Regions from separate parts of the Priestia sp. FW507-14D1A genome, predicted to be linked through region 1. Evidence: riboswitches for the same ligand, from Rfam matches in the RefSeq annotation. Region 1 holds a riboswitch; each other region holds the start of a gene.

Evidence for each region. A riboswitch is a leader RNA that binds a small molecule or an ion and turns the genes downstream of it on or off. The one in region 1 is predicted to bind cyclic di-AMP.
Region 2: it holds a riboswitch for cyclic di-AMP, as region 1 does, so the genes downstream of both, AC3WJG_RS04215 (dicarboxylate/amino acid:cation symporter) here and AC3WJG_RS03545 (potassium channel family protein) in region 1, are expected to answer to the same signal.
Region 3: it holds a riboswitch for cyclic di-AMP, as region 1 does, so the genes downstream of both, kdpF (K(+)-transporting ATPase subunit F) here and AC3WJG_RS03545 (potassium channel family protein) in region 1, are expected to answer to the same signal.

The regions. Positions count from the first base shown of each region.
Region 1 is NZ_JBYSWQ010000001.1:592,657-595,917, forward strand. Features, by position in the region: gene AC3WJG_RS03540 (TrkH family potassium uptake protein) at 1-848, opposite strand, end outside; gene AC3WJG_RS03545 (potassium channel family protein) at 852-1,511, opposite strand; cyclic di-AMP (ydaO/yuaA leader) riboswitch at 1,636-1,780, opposite strand; gene AC3WJG_RS03550 (carboxymuconolactone decarboxylase family protein) at 1,896-2,354, opposite strand; gene AC3WJG_RS03555 (Lrp/AsnC family transcriptional regulator) at 2,475-2,930, shown strand; gene AC3WJG_RS03560 (peptidyl-prolyl cis-trans isomerase) at 3,210-3,261, opposite strand, start outside.
Region 2 is NZ_JBYSWQ010000001.1:718,401-721,661, forward strand. Features, by position in the region: gene AC3WJG_RS04215 (dicarboxylate/amino acid:cation symporter) at 64-1,299, opposite strand; cyclic di-AMP (ydaO/yuaA leader) riboswitch at 1,480-1,634, opposite strand; gene AC3WJG_RS04220 (NAD(P)/FAD-dependent oxidoreductase) at 2,237-3,261, opposite strand, start outside.
Region 3 is NZ_JBYSWQ010000007.1:70,884-74,144, reverse strand. Features, by position in the region: gene kdpB (potassium-transporting ATPase subunit KdpB) at 1-221, opposite strand, end outside; gene kdpA (potassium-transporting ATPase subunit KdpA) at 243-1,904, opposite strand; gene kdpF (K(+)-transporting ATPase subunit F) at 1,929-2,009, opposite strand; cyclic di-AMP (ydaO/yuaA leader) riboswitch at 2,380-2,522, opposite strand; gene AC3WJG_RS21545 (hypothetical protein) at 2,538-2,675, opposite strand; cyclic di-AMP (ydaO/yuaA leader) riboswitch at 2,748-2,890, opposite strand; gene murG (undecaprenyldiphospho-muramoylpentapeptide beta-N-acetylglucosaminyltransferase) at 3,048-3,261, opposite strand, start outside.

The DNA.
Region 1 (3,261 bases):
AGGTGAGCTAAATCAATTGTATTAAATCCAGCGGTTCTTGTCGTTACTGCTTGAAAATAAGAAGCCCATACTTTGTCTCCTAATGATAAATTTCCGAGCGTATGCGAATTGCTGTACTCTAAGAAAAAAATAAAAAGCATGGCAATCACATTAATCGCAAACGTGCTGATAATCATAATTTTTGAATGCAACGTTAGTTTTTTATACGATTTTTTCACCCACATATCAGCAAGAACGGTAAACCCTAACCCGCCAATGATGAATAAAAAAGAAATCGTTATGTTAATAATAGGATCTCCAACATACTGTACTAAGTTATCAGACAGTAGTCCAAACCCTGCGTTATTAAAAGCTGAAATTGAATGAAACAAGCTAAAGAACAGCCCCTTAGACCATCCGAATTCCGGAACCCAGCGTATCGCTAAAAAAACAAGTGCAATAAACTCAATTAAAAATGAAAAGATAAACAGCCTTTTAACTAGCAGGACAACTCCGCCGACGCTTGTTTGATTTAATGCCTGCTGAACGAGCATACGCTCTTTAAATCCAATTTTTTTACCTAGCATCATAAAAATCAACACGGCAAATGACATAATGCCAAGACCGCCTATTTGAATTAACAGCATAATGATCGTTTGACCGATGACGGTAAAACGCGTACCTGTATCTACGACGGCTAAGCCGGTCACTGTCATAGCGGAAGTAGATGTAAAAAGGGCGTCTACCCATCGGATTGGCTCAGTAGTAGAAAAAGGCATCATCAATAGAAGAGCACCCATAATAATTCCTCCGCCAAAAATGGAGACAAGCAGCTGCGGAGGGGTGAGTTTAATGATTTGTTTTTTCATGAGTTAAACTCCTTCTTCTTCAAAACGGTTCAAATCGCGGTTATGTCCGATAACAATCAGCATATCTCCTTGTTCAATTATTTCATGCGCGGTAGGCGAAATCACCATTTCCCCGTCTTTTCGCTGAAAGCCAATAATGTTGCAGCCGTACTTGGCACGAATGTTTAAATCAAACAGCGTTTTATTATGAAGTTTCTTAGAGGCGACAATTTCGACAATACTATAATCCTTTGATAATTCAATGTAATCAATGATTTTTTCTGACACTACGTGATGAGCAATACGTTTAGCAATATCACGCTCAGGATGAATGACTTTGTCTGCTCCTATTTTCTCCAGCACTTTTTGATGATACATATTCACTGCTTTTACCCATACTTGCTTAACGCCCATATCTTTTAAAAGCATCGTTGCGAGAACGCTTGCTTCGATATCATCCCCAAACGAAATAAGAGCATGATCAACATTGCGGATACCTAGCCCCTTTAAGCTAGCTTCATCAATCGCGTTTGCTTGCACAACATATGTAGCTGAATTGCTAAATTTATTTACTACCTCCTGATTGCGGTCAATAGCGAGCACATCCACATCCAGATTAGCAAACTCTTCAACCAAACTGCCTCCAAAACGACCTAATCCCAATACAGCAAACTGTTTTTTCATAATGTATTTATTCCTTTCTTCAACTGCTGTGTGTTCTCTTAGCTTATACTTTTTCTAAAAAATTACATCTTTTTCTTAAAAAAAGCGCAAAAAAACACAGGAAGGCTCCTGTGTTTTTTCACACTCTTCCCCCTCAAAACGCTTGCGAAGTTAGCTGTCGGGTTCGGGTTTTAAGAGTAACCCTACCTTTTTAAGGATTCACCCCAGAGCACAATATGTGCGTAAATAATGGGTCCTCCGCTCCGTAATGGATTAAGCGATTTTTATTCAAATATCTATGATCTATTTTTTAGAATAATCGATTCGATTCATGATACGTTTCACTTCACGAAAGCTATCTTACTCCTGTGAATTTTGTCTGTCAAGATATTTTTAGCAAAGACCTCACTTGCGCTGCAAGCTGCAAAAATCATATAAATCTAAACTGACAATCATTTTGTGAAATTGATCAAATAAATTAATAACAGCTAAAAGCTCTAACAGCTGCGTATCACTGTAAAATTTCTTTAATTGATCCATATCAGCATCCGTTAACTCCCTTGGACGCACCCGGTATACATCAATAAATCGAAACAGCAGTCGATCTTTTTCTTCCAGCTCTTTTTCTCTTAACACTTTTTGATTAAGCGTCTCATCGCCTACATATGACATGCTCATACACGTCTCACAGCCGTTAACACCTGCTAGATAAAGCCTTATTTTTTCCTTAGTCTCTTTTTCTACTATATCGCTGTTCCAAAGCGTGTCGTAAAGCTCATCGTATAATCTTTTTACATGCGGAATTAAATTCAATGCTTTTTCAAAATTTGTTCCCTCTTCGTTTGCTAACAAAACTCTTGCCATTTTTTACTCACTCCTTTTTAATTATTATAGTAAGAAAAATGGAAATTTCAGATTACATATAAAACATCTTATCTACTATTACTAATCAAATGAAACGTTAATGAGAAAGAAGGTTTTCAATTGAAAATTGATGAAATTGATTTATCGATTTTGCAGGCGCTGCAGCAAAACAGCCGCCTTTCCTTACGAGAGCTAGGAAAACAAATTAACTTGTCCCCTCCTTCGGTGGCAGAGCGAGTAAGGCAGCTAGAGAGCTTTGGTGTTATAAAAGGGTATACGATTGATATTGATTATGAAAAGCTGCATTTGCCCGTGTCGTGTTTTATTGAAGTAACGATGAAAAACGGAGAGCACGAGCGTTTTAAACGATTTATTTCTCAGTATCCCTACGCTTTATTCTGTGAACGCATCGCCGGGCAAGCCTGCTTTATTACAAAGCTTCAGCTTCCTCACCTGCACGTACTCGAACAATTTATTAACGAAATTACACCTTATGCCAAAACGATTTCACACATCGCCCTTTCTCACGTAGAGATGGTTCCTGCATTATTAAGTCATTTAAAAGACGAAAAGTGATTGAAACGTAACGAAAAAATCCGAACGATTGGATTGATCGTTCGGATTTTCTTTCCACTAAACTACTTTTGTCCCAGCCTCTTTTATTCGTCCAACAGCATAAAAAATAACCCTCCAAAGCTGGAGGGTATAAATTTTCCGAATAATGAAAGTTTTACAACTTCATTTTATCAGGTGCCGACATTTCTGTCTACTTAAAAATGTAAAAGAGCTCTCTATTAATAGAAAGCTCTTTTACCTGCTTGTTTTTTGAAAACAATCAATCTATATAAAAGGAAACTACCTAAGGCTGAACGTCACGTGAAACCTTGGCAGTTGATCCTGGATATAC
Region 2 (3,261 bases), 130 kb from region 1:
TGAAACGAAGAGTTTCTTGCCAATAAAAAAAGCCCTAGCATATAGCTAGAGCTTTTACGCTTATTAAGCTGATTGCGTTACAGATTTATCGATACGCTTTGCTTCTGACTCAGCCACAATAACGGCACACGCAGCGTCTCCCGTAATATTTACAGATGTACGAAGCATGTCAAGCAAGCGATCAATTCCAATAATCAATCCGATACCTGCTACAGGCAAGCCAACCGAACTCAATACCATTGCTAGCATAATGAGACCAACTCCCGGCACACCTGCTGTACCAATACTAGCAAGCACCGCTGTCAATACAACCGTCACAAGAGCACCCAGCGACAGGTCAACACCGTATACTTGTGCAATAAAAATAGTCGCTACACCTTGCATAATTGCCGTCCCGTCCATGTTAATGGTAGCACCTAACGGCTGAACAAAACTGCTGATGGACTCCGGGACACGAAGGTTTTTTTGAGCCACATTCATTGAAATCGGAAGCGTTGCATTACTGCTCGATGTACTGAATCCAACTGTCATCGCAGGAGCAAAACCTTTAAAAAATTCAATAGGGTTACGTCTCGCCATAAGAGCGACTGATCCTCCATATGTTACAATCGAATGGATAAACAGTGCGAGCACGACTACAATCATGTACAGCCCCATCGCTTTAATTGCCTCCCAGCCTTGACTTCCAACCGCGGTTGCAAGAAGTCCAAATGTTCCGTAAGGAGCAAACTTCATCACTAGATTTACAAGATACATCATCAATTCATTGCCTTGCTCAAGTAAATTGTAAAGCCCTTTTGTTTTATTTCCAAGCATCGTAATACCAAAACCGATAAAGATAGAGAAAACGATAAGTTGAAGCATATTCCCTTCAGCCATCGCTTGGATTGGGTTGACTGGAATCATATTTAAGAATGTCTCTCCAACCGGCGGTGCTTTTTCGGCTTCAAAAGAAGCGTTTTTTGTATCAAAAGATCCAAACGTACCCGGTTTAATTGCATACGCTAAAATTAAACCAATAATAATAGCAACGGTTGTTGTAACTAGGAAGTAGGAAACTGTTTTAGCCCCGATTCTTCCTAGTTTTTTAGGATCTCCTAAACCTGCTACACCTAACGTGATAGAGAAAAACACAATTGGTACAACAAGCATTTTAATTAAGCTTAAGAAAATTTGGCCAAGCGGTGTAAACAAGTACTTGTCCAGCGGAGCAAAAGCACTTGGAGCAAAAGCATTGATCAACACTCCCACAACAGCACCAGCAATTAGCGCGATAATAATCTTTGTCGATAGCTTCATAGATTTACCTCCCGTAAATAAATTATATTAGAATGATTCTAACTACCATACTTATTTTACCATGCATTGAGAGCGGTAACACTCAAAATATACAATATATTAAAAATTTTCAGATTAATAGTTTAAGAATATTTTTATCTATACAAAAAACCATGAGAATATCATGGTTTCATAGACCTGTTATTCCCTCACTGAATGCTTACGGAGTTAGCTGTCGGATTCGGGTACGTGAGTTACCCTACTTGATTTATTCAAGATTCACCCCAAGTACACTACGCACAAATATGGGTCCCCCGTTCTCTTATAAAACAAAAGAGATTAAGCAAATAATTTTCTTTAATATTTTTGCATGATAATAATTCTTACTTTAATTAAAATTCATTTTATATGTTTCTGTCAAGTTTTTATTCAAAAATAATGCAGGATTTTATCATAAAAAGTTGAGCATTGTTATATTTTAAAATATTTACATCATATTCCAATAAACCACAAACAGTTATTTAACAAGACTTAAAATCTAATGGATAAAAAATTAATTCAAAAAATAGTTTGTAAAGTGAACTTTCTTTTCATTAAATCACATTCATAAATTTGCATAATTATTCTAATATCCGCGTACTTTACTGCTTTCATAAATATTTTACTCAACAAAAAATAACTCTTTCCAACTGTTGATTTTATCCTTGTATTGCTTGATATAAATTCTCTGAAATTTCACTGAATTTGTTGATAGAAATAAATGGACATTGTCAATTCGCCTTATTCTATTTAATTCTGCTCACGATAGAAATATGGATGCCGTAATACCTTTTAAAAAAGAGCGAGTAATTATCATATAAAACTATCGGAGTTGGAGGGGTATAAGTTCTTTACTTTTTACTTATTCGCTTTCGTTATTTAACACATATAAAAAAAGAGGCCGTGACGGCCTCTTTTTTTATACAGTAACAGGTTCAGAACTTGCTTTACGATTCTTTAATTTTTCAACAATGTCACGCGCTACCCACACACCGCACGCACTTGCCTGCGCGAGTCCTCGCGTAATACCAGCTCCGTCTCCTCCCACGTATAAACCGGAAATTTCAGTTTCAAACTTATCATTTAACTTCGGACGGGCTGAGTAAAATTTCGCTTCCACACCGTAAAACAGCGTATGTTCAGATGCTAACCCAGGCGTTACATGATCCAGTGCTTCTGTCATTTCAATTAAGCTTTTCATCGTATTGTAAGGAAGCACTAAGCCTAAGTCACCCGGTACAGCTTCTTTTAACGTTGGTTCTAAAAAGCCCTCTTTAATTCGAGTCGCTGTTGAACGACGGCCCTTTAAAATATCTCCATACTTTTGAACAACTAAGCCCCCGTTTGACAGCATATTAGCTAATCTTGATACTTCGTGCGCATATTCGTTCGGCTGATCAAATGGATCCGAAAATTTATGAGAAACAAGCAGCGCAAAGTTCGTATTTTGACTTCCAAGCTTCGGATCTTTGTATGCGTGTCCATTTGCTAACATAATACCTGAATGATTCTCTACTACCACATGTCCTGAAGGATTGCTGCAAAACGTTCTAACTCTTGTACCTACGGACGTATTGTAAATGAATTTCCCTTCGTACAAGTGCTTGTTGATTTCTTCCATAACAACGTTGGATGTTTCTACTCGAACGCCGATGTCCACTTGATTGTTAATCATTTTTAAACGACGTTTTTTTAGTAAGTCGCTCATCCACTTCGAGCCGTCTCGACCTGGTGAAACCACCACTTTATCAGCCGTAATTCTTTCACCATTTTTCAATTCAATACCGCGCACGATATGCTGACCATCTTCTTTTTCTGTTATTAAATCGGCTACTTCCGTTTTATACTGCATATCAATTTTTTCTTTTAAATATTCATAAATGCTTTTTAAAATTTCTAAATTTTGCTCTGTTCCTAAATGACGCACTTGGGCACGCAATAGCT
Region 3 (3,261 bases), on a different contig from region 1:
TCTCCGAAAAGATCTGGAACAACAGCTAAAAAAAGCGTAATAACAAACCCGATTTCTACTACGAACATGATAGGGTTTTTTATCATCGTTCTTGGACTTAGCTTGATAAAAGCCTGCTGTACTGATTGAATAAAAATCGATGAAGTTTGTTTATCTACAGCACCTTGAATGTGACTGTTACGATCCAATTCAAGATTATTCGTAAAATTCCGTTTATTCATTATAATCCTCCGCTTTCTTGATTACAGTGTCAAATACTCAGCAACCGGCCCAAGTACAAGCACTGGGAAAAACGTAAGTGCCCCTACAATAACGGTAGTTCCAATTAAAATGCCGCTAAATAAAGACGTATCCGTTTTAAATGTCCCAGGTGTTTCAGGAACAAGCTGCTTAGATGCTAGTGAGCTCGATACCGCCAGCATCGTAATTAGTCCGAAATAGCGTCCAATATACATAACAATTCCCGTAGAAATGTTCCAAAACGGAGTTGCGTCACCGAGTCCTTCAAAACCAGAGCCATTGTTTGCTGCTGATGATGTAAATTCATACAGTGCCTGGCTTAACCCGTGAAAGCCTGGGTTTGATATACCTTCTATTCCTAAATGAGTAGTTAGCGCTACGGCTGTTCCTCCTAAAATTAGCAGCGGCTGCAGAATAAGCGTCACGGCGATGAGCTTCATTTCTTTTCCTTCAATTTTTTTACCTACGTATTCTGGTGTTCTTCCAACCATTAAACCTGATAAAAATACGGCGATGATGACGTACATCATGACATTCATAAATCCTGCTCCGACACCGCCAAATACGGTATTTAACATCATATTTCCAAGCGTTAACAACCCGGTAAGAGGTGTAAGGGTATCGTGCATGGTGTTGACCGCACCTGTTTCACTTGCTGTCGTCACGATGGCGTAAAGCGTCGACATACCGACACCAAAACGAACTTCTTTGCCTTCCATATAACCGCTCGCTTCATTTAGATGAAAAGCATCAAGTCTTGGATTGCCGCCCCACTCTGTTACAAACGCTGTGCTTAAAATAACGATAAACAGCATACTCATCGCTACAAACAAGATGCGGCCTTGCTTACGCTGTCCGATCATTTTTCCGTACGTAAAAGGAAGTGCTGTTGGCAATAAAAGCATAAGGACAATTTGTAATACATTGCTCAACGCGTTAGGATTTTCAAATGGATGGGCTGAATTAACACCAAAAAATCCCCCTCCGTTGTTGCCTAGCTCTTTAATTGAAAGAAAAGAAGCAACTGGTCCCCTTGCTATTTGCTGTGTTGCCCCTTCTAATGTATGGGCAGTCACCGTTCCGCTTAACGTTTGAGGGACACCTGAAATCATAAATAAAATGCCGGTTATAAAAGCGATAGGAAGTAAAACACGCGTAATTGATTTCACAAAATCAACAAAAAAGTTTCCTATTTCCTTCCCTGCCAACCCGCGAATAAACGCGATTGCTACTGCAAGTGCCGTTGCTGGTGCAGCAAACATCATAAATACAACGGCTGCCATCTGCGAGAAATAGGACAAACCTGATTCACCGCTGTAATGCTGCAAGTTCGTATTTGTCATAAAACTAATGGCCGTGTTAAAAGCAAGGGCCGGATCCATTCCTTTGATGTGGCTTGGGTTAAGCGGCAGTACTCCTTGAAACCGGAAGATAAGATACACCACAAAAATCATAAACGTATTCGCCAAAACGAGAGCAATTGCATATTGCTTCCACGTCTGATTATGCCCTTTAATTCCTGCCGCTTTAAACATCACCGATTCTATCTTTCCTACCAAGCTAGTGTTTTTATCGTTTGAAAACACATTCGCTATATAAATACCTACGGGCTTTGCAATAAGCGCTACAAAAACAAGCAGCAGCGCAACTGATAGTAGAAAAATCCCCACGTTTTATTCCTCCGCTTATTAAAATTGTTCTGGATTTAACAGTACATATACTAAATAAATTAAAACGAGAACTGAAATACCTAGCAAAATGAACGACACGTTCACTTCTCCTCTCTTTCGTCTACTACACGAGACGACCAGCAAATAATTCCGTACATAGCAGCTGTTAATATGACAAGCGTTCCCAGCATGATTATATCCAAGTTGCTCCCTCCTAACTGTTTCTTACCACCAATAATTAAGCGTAGTGACTGTTACCGTGCGTAAAGCATCACGCCCAAGTGAGCTAGCAGCGAAAGGTTATCTTTGATTATTCCTCACGTATTGTTGATCTCGTTTTAAAAGCCCTACTATATCCTCTTTACGGTGCAGACATAAGCTGCTCTCCTATTTTCCCATAAAAAAACCGCAGAAGAGAGTCCTCTTCCGCGGTTTAATGCACGACAAATAAGCCGTGATCGACACGAATTTTTTCACTCCCAAAACGCTTACGGAGTTAGCTGTCGGATTCGGGTTATGGAAGTAACCCTACTCAGTTAAGAGATTCACCCCTAGTACATACGTACAAAATATTGGGTCCCCCGCTCATAATTGATTAAGCGTATATTTATTATTTAATTTTTAGACTTAATTATGGTTTTTACTGCTGCGTTTAATACTTTGATTAGCTAACATAGACAAATAGCGGTTTGCTAGATCAAAAGATTGCTGATCACATATTGCACGATATTCAATCATTTGAATCATTTGCTTAGATAAATGCATGTTAACGCTCCTTTCGCCTATATTTTGAAAGGAACGCGCTATCCGCTTTTATAGAAAACGGCCACGATTACACCATCCTCTCTCTTAACGCTTACGAAGTTAGCTGACGGGTTCGGGTCAAGAAAGTAACCCTACTCAATTATGAGATTCACCCCTAGTAATTGGGTCCTCCGCTCTTTCCCTCTCTTTCAGGAAAGACTCAGCGTTTCACTGTGGAACGTTTCATGAGAGTAATCTTACTCCTGTTAAAATTTACTGTCAACAACATTTTTTGAAATTTTAAAAACTTTATTTTTTGCTGTTTATTCATTATTTTAAAATAATAGATTCAAAGAAAAAAGCGTTCTTATCTCCTCGATAAGAACGCTTTTTTTAGCTCATTTTCTCAATTTCATTTACAAGAATTGAAATGGCATCCGTTTTTGTTGCTTCACGCATTGTACGCTTCATCGTACTTGCCTGCTGCTGAAGCTCATTTACTTCACGCAAAAACACTTCTTTTGTTAACTGTTCTTCTTCCACAACCATACAGTAGCCTTTTTTCTTAAAGGACTGTGCATTTAAAATTTGATCTCCTCGGCTTTGT